Regions from separate parts of the Limosilactobacillus galli genome, predicted to be linked through region 2. Evidence: a T-box and tRNA genes for the amino acid it is inferred to sense, from the RefSeq annotation. Region 2 holds a T-box; the other holds one or more tRNA genes.
The links. A T-box is a leader RNA that pairs with one kind of tRNA and senses whether it is charged. The one in region 2 lies ahead of QOS10_RS00295 (valine--tRNA ligase), so its partner is inferred to be a tRNA-Val.
Positions count from the first base shown of each region.

Region 1: it encodes a tRNA-Val, which carries the amino acid that the T-box ahead of QOS10_RS00295 (valine--tRNA ligase) is inferred to sense. The anticodon was not compared.

Region 1 covers NZ_CANCWK010000042.1:4,853-12,919, reverse strand. The annotation lists gene QOS10_RS07760 (ATP-dependent Clp protease ATP-binding subunit) at 1-81, opposite strand, end outside; gene QOS10_RS07755 (CtsR family transcriptional regulator) at 95-562, opposite strand; gene adhP (alcohol dehydrogenase AdhP) at 705-1,727, opposite strand; gene QOS10_RS07745 (matrixin family metalloprotease) at 1,957-2,640, opposite strand; gene QOS10_RS07740 (SDR family NAD(P)-dependent oxidoreductase) at 2,822-3,403, shown strand; gene QOS10_RS07735 (SDR family oxidoreductase) at 3,403-3,582, shown strand; gene QOS10_RS07730 (NAD-dependent succinate-semialdehyde dehydrogenase) at 3,681-5,057, opposite strand; tRNA gene QOS10_RS07725 (tRNA-Pro) at 5,316-5,389, opposite strand; tRNA gene QOS10_RS07720 (tRNA-Arg) at 5,443-5,516, opposite strand; tRNA gene QOS10_RS07715 (tRNA-Gly) at 5,522-5,593, opposite strand; tRNA gene QOS10_RS07710 (tRNA-Leu) at 5,694-5,775, opposite strand; tRNA gene QOS10_RS07705 (tRNA-Val) at 5,779-5,851, opposite strand; gene QOS10_RS07700 (deoxynucleoside kinase) at 5,920-6,561, opposite strand; gene QOS10_RS07695 (amino acid permease) at 6,670-8,067, opposite strand, start outside.
Region 2 covers NZ_CANCWK010000001.1:53,590-61,656, forward strand. The annotation lists gene QOS10_RS00290 (bifunctional folylpolyglutamate synthase/dihydrofolate synthase) at 1-277, opposite strand, end outside; gene QOS10_RS00295 (valine--tRNA ligase) at 352-3,009, opposite strand; T-box leader at 3,093-3,308, opposite strand; gene thiI (tRNA uracil 4-sulfurtransferase ThiI) at 3,355-4,575, opposite strand; gene QOS10_RS00305 (cysteine desulfurase family protein) at 4,611-5,759, opposite strand; gene ezrA (septation ring formation regulator EzrA) at 5,966-7,666, opposite strand; gene rpsD (30S ribosomal protein S4) at 7,983-8,067, shown strand, end outside.

The sequences.
Region 1 (8,067 bases), on a different contig from region 2:
CGCTTGGTGCTTAAAGTATTTTGCCTGTTCATGAGCAATTGCTAAAACGTGCTTAGCGCTAGGTGTAAACATGTTATCCATCTGCAATCAACCTCTAACTTTCATACCGTAATCGATTAAGAAACGAAACTAAAATCCGTGCGCGGAGTTTATTCTCCATATTGGTATCATCAACTGCTAAAGTCTGCTTCGATAGTGCCACCAGCATCAAATCGCCCTCGCGTCGCGAAATCACTTTCTCGTTGTAGAGCGTTTCTATAATCGCGAACGCTTCCCGTTCACGAATTGAATCGCCAATTGCTTGGACCAGTGAGTTTAGCACATCTACGTCGGCAAGTAAATTAACTCGCTCAATGCGGATGTAGCCGCCACCGCCCCGCTTGCTCTGGACGAGGTAACCATTCTGAATGGTGAACCGGGTCTTGATCACATAATTGATTTGTGATGGAACAACGTTAAAATGATCAGCAATTTCAGAACGGCGGATCTCGATCTGGGTGTCATCACCAAAGATTTCTTTGAGATATGCTTCGATAATATCCGAAATACTTCGGTTCTCCATTTCATCGCCCTCCATCATCTGACTAATCTTGACCATTATTTTACCATATTTTCCCCGTTTCTGCCCGTCCAACGTCCTACGAAAAAAGGGCTATAGGAAAACTTAATCTCCTATAGCTCTTAATTTATTAACTTAAATTCAATTAGTCTTCAAGGCTGAAGTCAACAACGTTCCGACCAACAACCTTGTTATCCTTCAGTTCTTGGATCATGTCATTGATTTCAGAAAGCTTACGAGTGCGAACGATTGGGTGAACCTTGCCTTCAGCACCGAATTGGAAGCATTCTGCCAAGTCTTGACGAGTACCAACCAGTGAACCGGCAACGATGATCCCATCCAGAACCGTCTTGGCAATGTTCAGCTTCATGTCACCTTGTGGAAGGGCAACGGCAACTAAGCGGCCATCTGGACGCAGGGAGTTAACGGCTTGGTCAAAGGCAGCAGTCGTAACGGCAGTAACAACTGCGGCGTGAACACCGCCAACCTTCTTTTGGATTTGTTCGTCAACGTCACCATCATGACGGTTGATAACAATTTCAGCACCGTTTTCCTTAGCAGCTTGCAGCTTGTCAGGGTTACCATCAACGGCGATAACGTGAGCGCCGAAGACGTTGTGAGCAAATTGGATACCGAGGTTACCAAGACCACCGGCACCAACGATTGATACCCATTGACCAGGCTTGATGTCAGCAACCTTCAGTGCCTTGTACATCGTAACACCGGCACAGGTCAAAGAAGTTGCTTCAACTGGGTCCAGACCTTCTGGAACCTTAACAGCGTAGTCAGCTGGAACGATGCATTGTTGAGCCATCGCACCATCAGCGGTGTAACCAGCGTTCAGGACGTTACGGCAAAGAGTTTCCCGGCCAGTCAGGCAGTATTCACAGTGGCCACAGCCCTTGAAGAACCAAGCGATTGATACCCGGTCCCCAACCTTCAGAGAGGTAACGCCAGGGGCAACCTTGGATACACGGCCGACACCTTCGTGACCGATAATCCGGCCCGGCTTCTTGCCGAAGTCACCGGCAGCAACGTGCAGGTCGGTGTGGCAAAGACCACAGTATTCCATGTCAACTAAAGCTTCACCTGGCTTGAGATCACGAAGCTTAACATCCTTAACAGTAACGTATCCATCTACTGGATCATTAATAACAGCAGCTTTCATAAGGTAAATTCTCCCTTTCAAAGACATGTTCTACTTTTCACAATTGTTATAATAGCAGAACCATCCCTGTTTTTAAAGGCTATTCCATAAGTTTTTCATCGCATCAAGTGAACCAATTACCATTAAATTAGCAATGACAGCGCTACTGCTGGATTGACTGAGGGCAAACCAATCATAAAATTAAATTATATTGCTAACTAAAAGTAACAAGATTGTGAAGCAATCACAATTACTCCCGGTGTCTATCATACAGGAGGCGAACCGTTGCCCGATCATCCTTGGTGATCCCGGTCTTGACATTGCGGGGAATCATGACACTGTGCATGTACTCCGGCGCATGGGCCAGGCCAAGCGCATGCCCCAGTTCATGCTCGGCAATCTCCGTTCGGAAAGTCCGGTTGGTATAGTCCAGCTGTCCGGCATCCAGGGTTGAGCGGGCTCGAATTAGCGCGTGGGTGTCCGGGTTATATTCTGTACTGGTCGACCCCAGCTGGGACGATACATAGCCCACGGTTGTTGTTGGGGCGGTACTAGTCAGCGACCCGTCCTGAGCAATAATATCGGCACGATCCTCGTCGCGGCACCAGCTGATATGAACCGCCCCCGTATTATTCCAAGCCCTCACTGCCCCCCTAAAGGCCGTCTGTAACGCCTTATCCCGGGTTTGCATATAGATCCGCAGGTTCCGGGTCGGCCAGCGGTAGCCTTCAATGGGGGTCGGCGTCCTGGACGGCAGGCTAAGGGTCCTGGCGCCGGCACGTGTCGCCTGGGCGGTGTTGCTCCCTGTCATCTGGCCATCTTCTGTGCTGAAGATCGATGATTGATTAATAGAAGAAATGGGATCAGCGTTAACGGGCAGACCGATTCCGACAACGGCTGCTAAAACGCTTAGCAGCAATAAAAGACGTTTCACAATTCTCACCTCTCCTAACTACTAATAATGATGGGGGATTTTTAGCTGGGAAGCAACAATTAAGGCTTCGCAAAATTATTGTAATATTTCGGTAACTTAAATTTAATTATCCATTGCCGGACTTTATTGATATCATGTAACCAACATTTTTTACAAATCATAACAAAGAGAGAGCTTATCTATGTCAAAACGACTGAACGATAAAGTAGCACTGATCACCGGAGCAGCGAGCGGCCAGGGAGCAGCTGAACCGGCCCTCTTTGTTAAGGAAGGGGCCAAGGTGATTGCCACCGATATCAACGCCAAGCTCCTCAACAAGCACGTTGATACCCTGAAAGAGCAATACGGTGACGCAATTCTGCCATTAAAGCTGGACGTTACGAAAGAAGACGAGTGGATTGACGCCGTGGCCCAGGGGATTAATAAGTTCAAGAAGATCGATATTCTGGTAAACAACGCCGGAATCGGAATCACTGACAAGACTTCCGGTTTGACCGACTCCACGGTTGACGACTGGCACCTCTTCATGGATACCAACGCCATGTCGCACTTCTTAGGGATGAAGTACGTCGTTCCTGAGATGAAGAAAATCGGCGGTGGCTCAATTATCCACATCCCATCCCTTGCCAGTGTCCAAGGGACTGCCGGGGCCCCACCTTGCACGGCCTCTAAGGGGGCTTCCCGGGCATTTACGAAGGGAGCGGCACGTGACCTTGGCAAGTTGTCAACTCCGTCCTGCCCGGCTGGATCGTTACCCCGCTGATGCAGGCCTTTACCCTCAACAAGCAACTTCTAGACTCGCTGATCGCCGGGATTCCGCTTGGCCACCTTGGTGATCCCGAGGACGTGGCCTACCCGGTCCTCTTCCTGGCCAGTGACGAAGCTAAATACGTTAACGGCGCTGAGTTAATCGTCGACGGCGGGCAATCCGTCCGGGGATAACACACAACGTCCATAAACTTGAAATACCGTTCAGAATCTCTGGGGAAATTCTGAACGGTATTTTGTATTTATCTGAATTATCGGCACTGACTTTTGTCTTATGCCTCTGGTTCGTATACCAGATGGTCATTGACAAAGGACTTGAAGCCCTGTTCAGCCAGCTCACGGCCATAGCCAGAATGCTTAACCCCGCCAAATGGCAATTCTGGAAGGGAGGCCCAGCCTGAATTAATCCAGGTCATCCCAGTTTCAATCTGTGCTGCTACCTGCCGGGCCTGCTTAATGTCCGTCCCGAAGACCGTACTTCCTAAGCCATAGCTGGAATCATTGGCAAGAGCAATCGCCTCGGCAACATCATGATACTTATAGACCGCCATTACCGGCCCAAACATCTCCTGGTCAAAAACGGGGTTATCCCGGTCAATCTCGGTTAGGATCGTCGGCATAAAGAACTGGCCTTCAAGGTCATCCACCGGCTGGTCGCCATAAACGACCTTGGCCCCGTGCTCAACCGCCAAGTCCACCTGCTTTTGCAGTTTTTCCTTGGCCTTTTTAGAATTCAGCGGGGCAAGCGTCGTGTGCGAATCCATTGGGTCCCCCATCTTAACACTGCTGAAAATTCTCTTGGCCCGGTCCAAGAATTCATCGTAGAGATTATCCGGGACCACAAAACGTTTGGAAGACGTGCATACCTGGCCGGCATTATACAGCCGGGCAGCGGGAATAACTGCGGTCAGTTTATCGATATCTGCATCAGGAAGGACGATAAAGGCATCATTGCCGCCCAACTCCATCGTACTCTTCTTGAGGCTCTTAGCAGCTTCCGTTGCCACGGCCTGGCCGCCGCGCTCGGAACCAGTGAGGCAGACCCCCTGAACACGCTTGTCAGCAATAATGGTCCCCACCTGGTCATAATCTATAAAGAGGTTCGTTAAGCTGCCATCCGGCGCCCCTGCCTCCTTTACGAGGTCCGCGAACGCCTGGGCCGATGTCGGGCAGTTCGAGGCATCCTTTAATATCATCGGGTTTCCGGCCAAAAAATTAGGAATGAAGACCCGGGCAATCTGGTAGAAAGGAAAGTTCCACGGCTCAACCGCCATCAGAACCCCGGTAGCCTGATGAAGGACGTAGGCATTGCCGGATTCAGTATAGAGCGGCGTAGGGGCCAAAAATTGATCTGCCCGTTGAACATAGTAGTCGCAGAATGACGCGCAAAGTTCGACCTCGCCTTCCGCTTCGCCAATCAGCTTCCCCATATCGTGCGTGATGAGCGTTCCCAGCTCGTGTTTCCTGTTGCGGAGTAATTCCCCCAAGCGCGTGATGACCTGTTTCCGCTCTGCCAGCTCACCGCCGCCGCGCCATCGCAGGTAAAGCCGGTGCGCAGCCGTCAGGGCCTTTTCAACCTCGGCAGCGGTGGCCTGTGGATACTCATGTTCTACTTCGTTCGTATAAGGATTAATCGTCTTATAAGCCATTTTAAAATCACCTTTCTCATTTCCACATTTGCAGCTTACAGTTCACATTGTAAGCGTTTACTTTGAGTTCCACAAGGTATTGCTCTTGTAGCTCATAAATGCACATATATCAATGCAGGCGCAGCATATGATTATTGTGAAAATTACTTTTGATGCTCAAATCGTTCACAAGGTATGAAGGTGATTTCAGGCAATTGTCGCCCAACAAAAAACACCTGTAACAACAACCCATTGGGTCATTGTTACAGGTGAGAATAGTCGGAAATACAAGATTCGAACTTGCGACCTCTGCGTCCCGAACGCAGCGCTCTACCAAGCTGAGCTAATTTCCGAAAAAAATAAGCGCCACACCCATCTCAACGAGATAACTGTCACGCTTTAATAATGCACCCAGAAGGAGTCGAACCTTCAACCTTCTGATTCGTAGTCAGACACTCTATCCAATTGCGCTATGGGTGCATAAGAGCGGAAGACGGGATTCGAACCCGCGACCCCCACCATGGCAAGGTGATGTTCTACCACTGAACTACTTCCGCATATTAAGTTTTTGACACATTCCGTATCAACAATTATAAATGTTACACGATCGAGTGGAATTTGTCAACAGCTTTTTTCAATTTAATTTCAAAAGCTGAATGCGGATGAAGGGACTTGAACCCTTACATCAAAAGATACAAGATCCTAAATCTTGCGCGTCTGCCAATTCCGCCACATCCGCATATGGAGGATACAGGGCTCGAACCTGTGACCCTCTGCTTGTAAGGCAGATGCTCTCCCAACTGAGCTAATCCTCCGAGAAATTAATTAAACTGAAACAAATCAGCTTAATTAATATATCATCATTTTACCAACCTGTCAAACCCTATTTAAGATTTAATTCTGCCAGCTTCTGATCAATCATCTTAAGAACTTGCTGTGCCGCCTGCGGATCCTCGACAAAGTCATACTTATCCCCATCGATCAGCATCTTTGGGCTCTCATCATAGCGCTTGTACCAGTCGACATAGCGCTCGTTCAGGTTCTTGTAGTAGTCGTACAGGGATGGATCATTGGCGATCTGTTCATATGACCGGCCGCGCTTCTTGATCCGCTTCAGCATGGTGTCAAAAGAGATCTGAATGGTGATCAAAAGGTTCGGGGCCTTCTGGTGAACCTGGTCCGGCAGTTCCTCCATCATGTTGTTCAATAATGATGAGTAAATATCTGATTCGGTCTCAGTAGCCCGCCCCATGTCAGCGTTCAGCTTAAACAAGAGGGCATCCTCAAAGATCGACCGGTCCAAAACGTTCAGATCGTTGCTGTAGGATTCCTTGATCTCATCCAGCCGCTTGTTTAAGAAGTAAATCTGCAAGAGGAAGCCGTACTTCTTCGGGTCCTTGTAGAAGAGCGGCAGAATCTTGTTTCCCTCGACTGATTCATAAAATGCCTGGCTGTGCAGATGGTCAGCTAAGAGTTGCGTCAAGCTGGTCTTCCCAGCGCCAATTGTTCCGGCTAAAGCAATCATTAATCATTTTCCCTTTCATAATTAGAGTCTTAAAAAACACACGATTACAATTTTAACACTAAAAAAGAAAATGGCCACCCGAAAGTGACCATATTTTGTGGTTAACAATTATTTATCCTCATCATCTGGTGCCACGTACTTTTCACCCTTAGTGCTCCGCGACAGGTCTACCTGATCCAATGGAATAATGTGGGTCCGGTAACGAACCTTGTAGTAGATGAACAATACCAGGAAGATTGGCACACTCATGTAGGAAATAAGGATGTTTTGCCAATCCCACTTGATGAAGGCGTCCACGTTTTGCCCACAGATAACGATGAAGCAGAGAACAAAGGCAAAGATCGGGCCAAACGGGAAGAATGACGACCGGTACTTCAAGTCGTTAAGGTCCCGGCCCTGGGCAAGGTAGGCCCGTCGGAACCGCCAGTGCGAGGAGGCAATCCCCAGCCAAGCGATAAACCCGCACAACCCAGAAGCATTGATCAGGTAGTTATAAGCCTGTGGGCCGATAAACTGGGTCAAGTAAATTAAGGCTGAAACCAGCATTGTCCCCAGCAGGGCGTAGATCGGAATCCCCTGCTTGTTAATGTAGCCGAAGAAGCGCCATGCGTAACCTTCACGAGCTTGGGAGAAGAGCATCCGGGTGGAAGCGTAGAGGCCTGAGTTGGCAGAAGAAACCACCGCCGTCAGGATAACCGCGTTCATGACACTGGCCGCAATCGCCAGCCCCGCCCGCTTAAAGACAATGGTGAACGGACTCATCGTGATGTTGGAAACATTTTGGTTTAACAGGTTCTTGTCGGTGTACGGCAGGATACATGCAATTACGAAGATCGTGCAGATGTAGAAGATCAGGATCCGCCAGAAGGTCGAGTGGATGGCCTTGGAGACAGAAACTTCTGGAGTGGCCGCTTCACCAGCCGTGATCCCAACCAATTCAGTTCCCTGGAAGGAGAAACCGGCGATCAGGAAGACACTGATGATGGCAGGAACCCCGCCAACAAATGGGGCCTTCTTGTAGTGGAAGTTGCTTACTCCCACGGCGTGTCCGCCCATGATTCCAAGGATAATCGCTACCCCGACAATCAGGAAGACCACCACGGTAACGATCTTGACCAGGGCTAACCAGTACTCCGTTTCACCATAGGAACGAACGGAGAGGTAGTTAATCAAAAAGATCAATGCCAACACGGTGACACTGAAGATCCATTGCGGAACCGATGGCAGCCAGTAATTCATAATAATCCCGGCCGTCGTCGCCTCCACTGGAATCGTAACGGCCCAATTCAGCCAGTAGTTCCACCCCATGGCAAAGCCAAGGGCGGGGTCGATAAACTTAGTAGCATAGGCGGAGAAGGACCCGGTCAGCGGCATGTAGGTTGCCATTTCCCCGAGACTGGTCATTAAGAAGTAGACCATCATCCCCATCACGATATAAGCGACTAGCGCCCCACCAGGTCCGGCCGTCGAGATCGCTTCACCACTGGTGATGAAGAGCCCGGTCCC
Region 2 (8,067 bases):
TGATCTGCTGGGCATTGTACTCAATCCGCTCGTTGAAACGGGTGATAAAGGGCGAGGTGAAGCTGCCCACCGTCAAGCCGCTGTCAAGCAGCATTGAACGCAGCATTGCCACCGTCGACCCCTTCCCGTTGGTCCCGGTCACGTGAATGTAGTGCAGGCCCTGCTCCGGGTTACCTAGTTCGGCCAGAAAGCGGCGCATCCGCTTGAGGGTCGGAATCTTCTTGAATTTTGTCCGGCCATGGATAAAGGCCAGGGCGTCTGCGTAGTTTTGAATCATGATCTTCTCTCCCCTTCAAAAACAAAAAAGATGGTTGTGATACTGAAATAGTACCACAATCACCTTTTAATCGTTTAGGCTTCTTCCAGCGAAGCCAACCGTTCCTTGGCAGAATCAAGCTTCTGCTGCCATTCAACGGCCTTTTGCTTTTCTGCTTCCACGACCTTTTCAGGGGCGTTGTTGACAAACTTCTCGTTGCCCAGCTTCTTTTGGGAACGTTGAACTTCCTTTTCGAGCTTGGTAATTTCCTTCTTCATCTTGGCCCGTTCTTCATCCAGGTCGACCAGTTCGGCCATTGGGATGTAGACCTCGGCCCCGGCCAGGATTCCGGACATGGCCAGCTTAGGGGCTTGCACATCCGTACTGATGGTCAGCTCTGCCGGGTGGCAGAAGCGGTCGATGTAGTCGCGGTTGGCATTGAGCATGTCACCGAGGTGCTGGTTATCAACCTTAACCAGGATATCAACCGGCTTGGACATTGGGGCGTTGGCCTCGTTCCGGATGTTCCGGACCGCCTTGATCATCTCGATCAGGTTGCTCATCTGCTCAGTAGCAGCGGGGTCATCCAGGTCCGCGTTAGCAACGGGGTACTTAGCGACCATGATGGACTTGCCGTCGTGCGGCATTGACTGCCACAGCTTTTCGGTCACGAATGGCATGATCGGGTGCATCAGCTTCAGGGTCTGGTCTAAGACGTAGCCCAAGATGTTCTTGGTGTCGGCCTTCTCCTCATCAGTCCCGTTGTTGAGCTTCTCCTTGGTCATTTCGATGTACCAGTCGCAGAAGTCGTTCCAGATGAAGTTGTACAGGGCCCGCCCCGCTTCACCGAATTCAAACTTGTCAAACTGTTCGTTGACCTGCTTGATGGTAGCGTTCAGCCGACTCAGGATCCAACGATCAGCCAGGTCCCACTTCGACTTGTCAGGCAGGACTGGTGCTGGCATGTCGCCGAGGTTCATGATGACGTACCGGCTGGCGTTCCAAATCTTGTTGATGAAGTTCCAAGCGGCATCCATCTTCGTGTAGGAGAACCGGATATCCTGACCAGGGGTAGATCCAGTGATCAGGAACCAGCGCAAGGCGTCCACCCCGTACTTCTTGATGACGTCCATTGGGTCAATCCCGTTTCCGAGGGACTTGCTCATCTTCCGACCCTGTTCGTCACGAATCAAACCGTGCAGAAGGACATTCTTGAATGGGGCCTTACCAGTGAATTCCAGAGATTGGAAAATCATCCGGGATACCCAGAAGAAGATGATGTCGTAACCGGTAACCAGGGTGCTGGTTGGGAAGTAACGCTTGTAGTCCGGTGAATCGGTGTCTGGCCAGCCCATGGTTGAGAATGGCCATAAACCACTACTGAACCAGGTATCGAGCACGTCGGTATCCTGCGTCCAGTTTTCGGCATCCTTTGGAGCTTCCATGCCCACGTATACTTCGCCGGTCTTCTTGTGGTACCAAGCCGGAATCCGGTGGCCCCACCAGAGCTGCCGTGAGATAACCCAGTCGTGAACGTTTTCCATCCACTGGGTGAAGGTGTGTTCGAACCGTCCCGGAATGAAGTTGACCTTGTCCGCCGTCTTTTGGTTGTCGAGGGCCAGCTTAGCCAGCGGCTTCATCTTAACAAACCATTGGGTGGACAAGCGGGCCTCAACTTGCACCCCGGTCCGCTCAGAGTGACCAACGGAGTGCACAATTGGGACTACCTTGAGCATGTAGCCCTGGTCGGTCAGGTCCTTGACCATGGCCTTCCGGGCTTCGAACCGGTCCATCCCTTGGTACTTGCCGGTGTTCTCGTTCATGGAGGCGTCTTCGTTCATCGTGTTCAATTCTGGCAGGTTATGACGCTTCCCAACCTTGAAGTCGTTCGGGTCGTGGGCAGGAGTGATCTTAACCATCCCAGTTCCGAAGTCCGGCGTTACGTAGTCATCAGCGATGATCTCGATTTCCCGGTCAACCAATGGAACCCGGACGTGCTTGCCGACCAGCTCCTTGTAACGGTCGTCGTTCGGGTTAACGGCAACGGCCTCGTCACCAAACATGGTTTCTGGACGGGTCGTGGCAATTTCAATGTAGTCCTTGCCGTTGAAGGTCGTCCCGTCGGTGAATGGGTACTTAACATGGTAGAAGGCACCCTTATCGTCCTTGTGGATAACTTCAATATCAGACAGGGCCGTCCGTGCTTGCGGATCCCAGTTGATAATGTAGGTTCCCCGGTAGATCAAGCCCTTCTTGTACAGGTCAACGAAGACCTTCCGGACGGCCTTGTTCAGCCCTTCATCCAGGGTGAACCGTTCCCGGTCGTAGTCCACGGAGATCCCAAGCTTAGCCCACTGCTTGTGGATAATGTCGGCGTATTCGTCCTTCCAGTCCCAGACTTGTTGAACGAACTTCTCCCGCCCAAGGTCGTAACGGGAAATTCCCTGCTTGCGTAAACGCGCTTCCACCTTGGCCTGGGTAGCAATTCCGGCGTGGTCCATCCCTGGTAACCAGAGAACGTCGTAACCCTGCATCCGCTTTTGACGGATCAGCATATCCTGCAGGGTCGTGTCCCAGGCGTGTCCCAGGTGCAGCTTCCCAGTAACATTCGGCGGTGGAATAACAATTGAATATGGGTGGGCCTTCTTATCGCCACTTGGCTTGAAGAGACCCTGGTCAATCCACCATTGGTAACGACCAGCTTCAACGGCTGTCGGATCATACTTTGTTGACATTTCCTTATCGGCTGCCATCGTATAATCGCTCCTTTCAAGATTATAAAATTGAGTTTCATCATATAAAAACGGTGACCAAATAAAAATCGCCCTATCAAAACAGATAGGACGATTGAATTCGCGGTACCACCTACGTTGAGCAGCCACTGGACTGCCCCGCTTGTTCATTTAATAACGGTAAATGAACCGGGCCCGCCTACTGAAATTCAGCGAACTAGCTCCCGAGCTACATTCGCGAAGCTGATCCGGGTCTTTCCAGCAGCGACCCTCTCTGGTGAATCATGGTACCTCGTTACTATTTCGGTCATCGCTTAATATTATGCTTGTATAATAGCTAAATTATCGCTGAGCGTCAAGCACCGATTACAGCAATTCGGCAAAAACGTCTTCGTTCTGGTTGAGGAAGTCTTCACCGGGATGGATATTGGTAATCTTGATCCCATCCAGGGAACGCTTCATCAAGCCTTCAATATCCAACCGCTGTTCGTACTTACGGGCCCGTTCCACATTTGGCCGGGTCTTTGGCGACGGCGGTGTGAAGACGGTACAACAGTCTTCGTACGGCAGGATCGACAGGTCATAGGTGCCAATCTGCTCGGCAATCTTGATGATCTCCGTCTTGTCATAGGATAGGACCGGCCGCAGAACAGGATAAGACGTAACGTCGTTGATCGCCAGCATACTCTCCATCGTCTGGGAAGCCACCTGACCGAGGGACTCCCCGTTAAAGATTGCCAGGCCGTGCCGCTTAACCATCAGGGCCGCCGCCAGCCGCAGCATCATCCGCCGCTGCACCGTCATCAGGTAACCCTCGGGCACCTTCTCCTTGACTGTTTCCTGGATCTCGGCAAATGGCACCTGGATGAAGCGGATGCTCCCGCTGTACTTGGCCAGACGTTCGGTCAGCTGCTGGGCCTTAGCCAACGCCTGCGGACTGGTGTACGGCGGACTGTAGAAGTGGACCATTTCCAGGGAAACGCCCCGCTTCATCGCCAGGTAGGCGGCTACTGGCGAGTCGATCCCACCGGACATCATCATCATTCCTTTACCAGCGGTACCAACCGGCAGACCACCGGCCCCCTTGATTGTCTCGCTGGACAGGAAGATCCCGTTGAGGCGGATTTCAACCCGCAAGGTCAGGTCGGGATGGTGAACATCAACCTTGAGCTTGTCAGGGAACTTATCCAGCAGGTAGCCCCCTAACTTGTTGTTCATCGCAAAGGTATCCAGTTCGAAATGGTGGTCAGAACGGCGGGTCTCGATCTTAAAGGTGATCGGGTGGTCGACCTGTTCTTCAATCATCTGGGCCGCCGCCTTGGCAGCCGCATCAAAGGACTTCTCAACCCGAATGGATGGGGAGAAGTTTTGGATCCCAAAGACCAGCTTCAACCGGTCCATTACCTGGTCGTAGTCCGCCCCGTTCAATTCAACGTGCAGACGGTCCCGCTGGGCGTGCACCTTGACCTGGTCGAAACTATGAAGGGCGTGGCGAACGTTATCGCCGAGCCGATCGATGAACGACTTCTTGTTATGACCCTTGGTAGACAGCTCACCATAGCGAACCATAATTTCGGTGTATTGCAAGCGCAATTCCTCCTTTCAATTTTTTCAACGATATATTAATCAATAATCTTTTGGAAACCAGCGTAGAGGGTATCAAAGACCTTATTGAACTCATCGGCCTCCGCCAGCGTGTTCTGGTCCCCCAGACTGATCCGGACCGCACTAGTGGCGATCTCTTCCGGAATCTTCATTGCGGCCAAAGTCCCCGCCTCGGAGTGCTTCTTGGAAGAGCAGGCACTAGTGGTAGAGATGTAGATGCCCTTATCTTCGAAGGCGTGAACAATGGTTTCTCCACGAACACCTGGAATGGCGAAGCAGAGGACGTGGCAGGCAAAGCCCTTGTCACGGCCAGAGATCAGCTTAACATGGTCGAACTGACTGAGGTGATCGTAGATCCGTTCCTTGATGGCCTGCTCACGCTTGACGGCCTCATCCTCGCCTTCCTTGATCAACCGGATAGCCCGCGCCATGGCGACGTCACCCGGTGTGTTCTCGGTTCCGCTCCGCAGCGTCCGTTCCTGACCGCCACCGGCAACCAATGGGGCCAATTGCCGGCCGCTCTTCACGTAGACAAAGCCGGTCCCCCGGGGAGCGTGGAACTTGTGGCCGGAAAAGGTGGCAAAGTCCACCCGGTCGCTGAAGACCAGGTCATCGACACCCTTGTCAATTGCCTGAACCGCGTCCACCATGTAGTGAATGTTCGGGTAGTCCTTCAGGATCTCACCGACTTCCTTGATCGGCTGAATTGTCCCGATCTCGTTGTTGATGGCCATAATGGAGACCAGGATGGTGTCGGGACGAATGGCCGCCTTGACGTCAGCCGGGTCAATCCGGCCTTCCTTATCAACCGGCAGGTAGGTGATATCAAAGCCCAGCTCCCGCAGCTGTTCCATTGGGTTGCGGACCGCCGCATGCTCAACGCTGGTCGTAATGATATGCTTGCCGAAGCGGTGCTTAGCCATCGCCGTTCCCTTAATCACCCAATTGTCCCCCTCGGAACCACCACTGGTGAAGATAATTTCACTGGGCTTAACCCCCAGCAGCTTGGCAATCTGCTGACGTGACTGTTCCAGCAGGTTCCAGGCATTTTCGCCAAAGTTGTGAAGACTGCTTGGGTTACCCCAGATCTTTTGACTGACCGTATCGTAGGTTTGCAGAACTTCCGGTGCAATCTTGGTCGTTGCACTGTTATCAAAGTAGATCATTAACTCTGTTCCTTTCCTCATAAAGATGATAATTAACGAGCAATCAGCAGATGAACTGACGGCTCGTCGAAATATTGGCGAGCATGCCATTGAATAGTTCGACTCAATCTTAAAACGACTTTATATTATAACAGAAAATCACCCGAGCGGCATTGAAAAAAGCATGGGGATAAGCTATTTGCCCATCCCCATGCATTATTATTACTCTATTGTTCATTTATTTCCTGGTAGTAGCTGTCCTCAATCCGCTTATAGCTGCCCGGTTCAGCCTCTTCCAACGCTGTGGCAATGGCTTCGAGACTGCCGGCATAGTTATATTGGTTGAACAACTCCTGAGACTTCTTAGCAGCCGCCGCCACCTTCTCGTTACCCGCGAAACGGTTAGCATACTGTTGAAGGCGTTCGGTCAGCTCCGCACTGTCACGAAGGTCGTTGGTCTTGTCCTGGAGCTTCTCCAGGTCCGACTCGACCATGATCAGCTGCTTTGTTACGTTCTCCATGTTGATCTTGTATTCGTCCAGCTCACTGGCCAGCTTCTTGACCTCATCGCTGACCCCGAAAAAGTAGTCCATATATTCCTGAGAAACCCCGGGAAGGTTAAGCTGCTCAACTTGGCGCCGAATTGTCCGCAAGCGTACAGAATACTGCTGCAGCATCTTACGGGCCCGTTGCTCATCGGTCTGCAACTTGGCGACCGCATCATTGATTTTGTTCTGCTCCTCTTCAATATCCGTCAGCCGGTCACGGTTAGCTTTCTCCCGGTCGACAATCCGGCTAAAGACCGCCTGCTGATCACGGATCGCCTGGTGGTCCTCATTATATTGCTTGACAATTGTCTTAATCTGTTCGTTCAGCTGCCGCGCACGTTCAAATTCATTGTTATTCAGGGTGTAGCTGAGACTCAGCCGATCCAGCTCAGCAATCAGCTCATTGTTCTGCTGCTGAGCATGCTGAGTAAACCGCCCCATCATCTCAACCAGGTGCCGGGCCTCGGGCCGCGCGTCGATTTCCTTTTGCATCACCGCGTAAATATGGTCGATCTGATCCGCCAGGTCGCTGTTAGCCTGCTTGACCACGTCCAGCTGCAGGTCATTGAGCTGCTCCATGGTTGCCTTAACCTTGGCTTGCAGCCGCTCGATCTGCTGGTCGATATCGTCCTCGACGAAGTGGTAATGTTCCTTTTTCAGGGTCTGGTAGCCGCTGGTCAGTTCAGTCAGCTGACCGGGGAATTCGGCTACCAGCGGCTTATACAGTGCCGGCACCCGTTTGATCTCCGCGGCCAGTTTCTGATTCCCCTGCTGCAAATCATTGAGGACCTCCTGGGCAGCATCCTGGTCACCCTTTCTGGTCAATTCAACAAAGCGGTCGTACTGTTTCTCCAGACCATCCAGCTGCTCATTCAGCTTCTTGGCGCTGTCGCCGTATTTAAAGTTCTTTTCATTTAATTGCTGATGGAACTTCTGATAGTTCTTTTTAATCCGGTCAATTGCCTGCTGGTGAGACTTGCTCTGCTGTTCAATCTGCTGCAGGGAAGTCGCCACCTCTTTTCGCGCCGTCGTTGCTTTGGCCAGTTCGTCGCGCAAATCATTGACTTGGGCACTGATCGTCAGTAGTTTAGTCGTGCGGGCAGCCTGAGCCAGGTCCTGCCCCGTGGAGCGAATGGCCTTAAGCTGGGGAACAATTTTGTCATTGTAGCGGTCCCTCAGCTGATCAAATTCCTGCTTGGCATCACCCGTCAGTTGGAGCTGTTCCGTTTCTTTTAACTGCTCTTCGACCTTGTTATCCATTAACTTTTGGCAAGCCGCTATTATCCCCTGGACCTGTTTGAGGATGCGGTGCTGGTACCATACAACCCCACCCAAGATAACCAGAATCACGATCAAAACTACAATTAAGACTTGAAACATTACAATCTCCACCTACAAATAAATTTGCCCTAACATAAGCTAATACTAGGGAAATTATACCATAGGATCACCAGGGGTGAATTACTAAAAATCCCCAATTTGCAACAAATCAATTGACGATGGCCGGTTCGGCATTGTATACTAGTTTTTGTGTAAAATAATGCAGCAGTGAGGGGCAAGCTCGTCAACAGACTAATGCCGAACGGTGTTTTTAGTAACCCAGCTGCAAGGGTGAAAAATTCAAATCAGCCTGCACGAATGCCAAGCTCACATCGGATTATTTTACTCCAACTAAATATATTGGAGGAATTTATTTATGTCTCGTTACACTGGTCCAAGTTGGCGTGTATCTCGTCGTCTTGGTGTTTCACTTTCAGGTACTGGTAAGGAATTAGCACGTC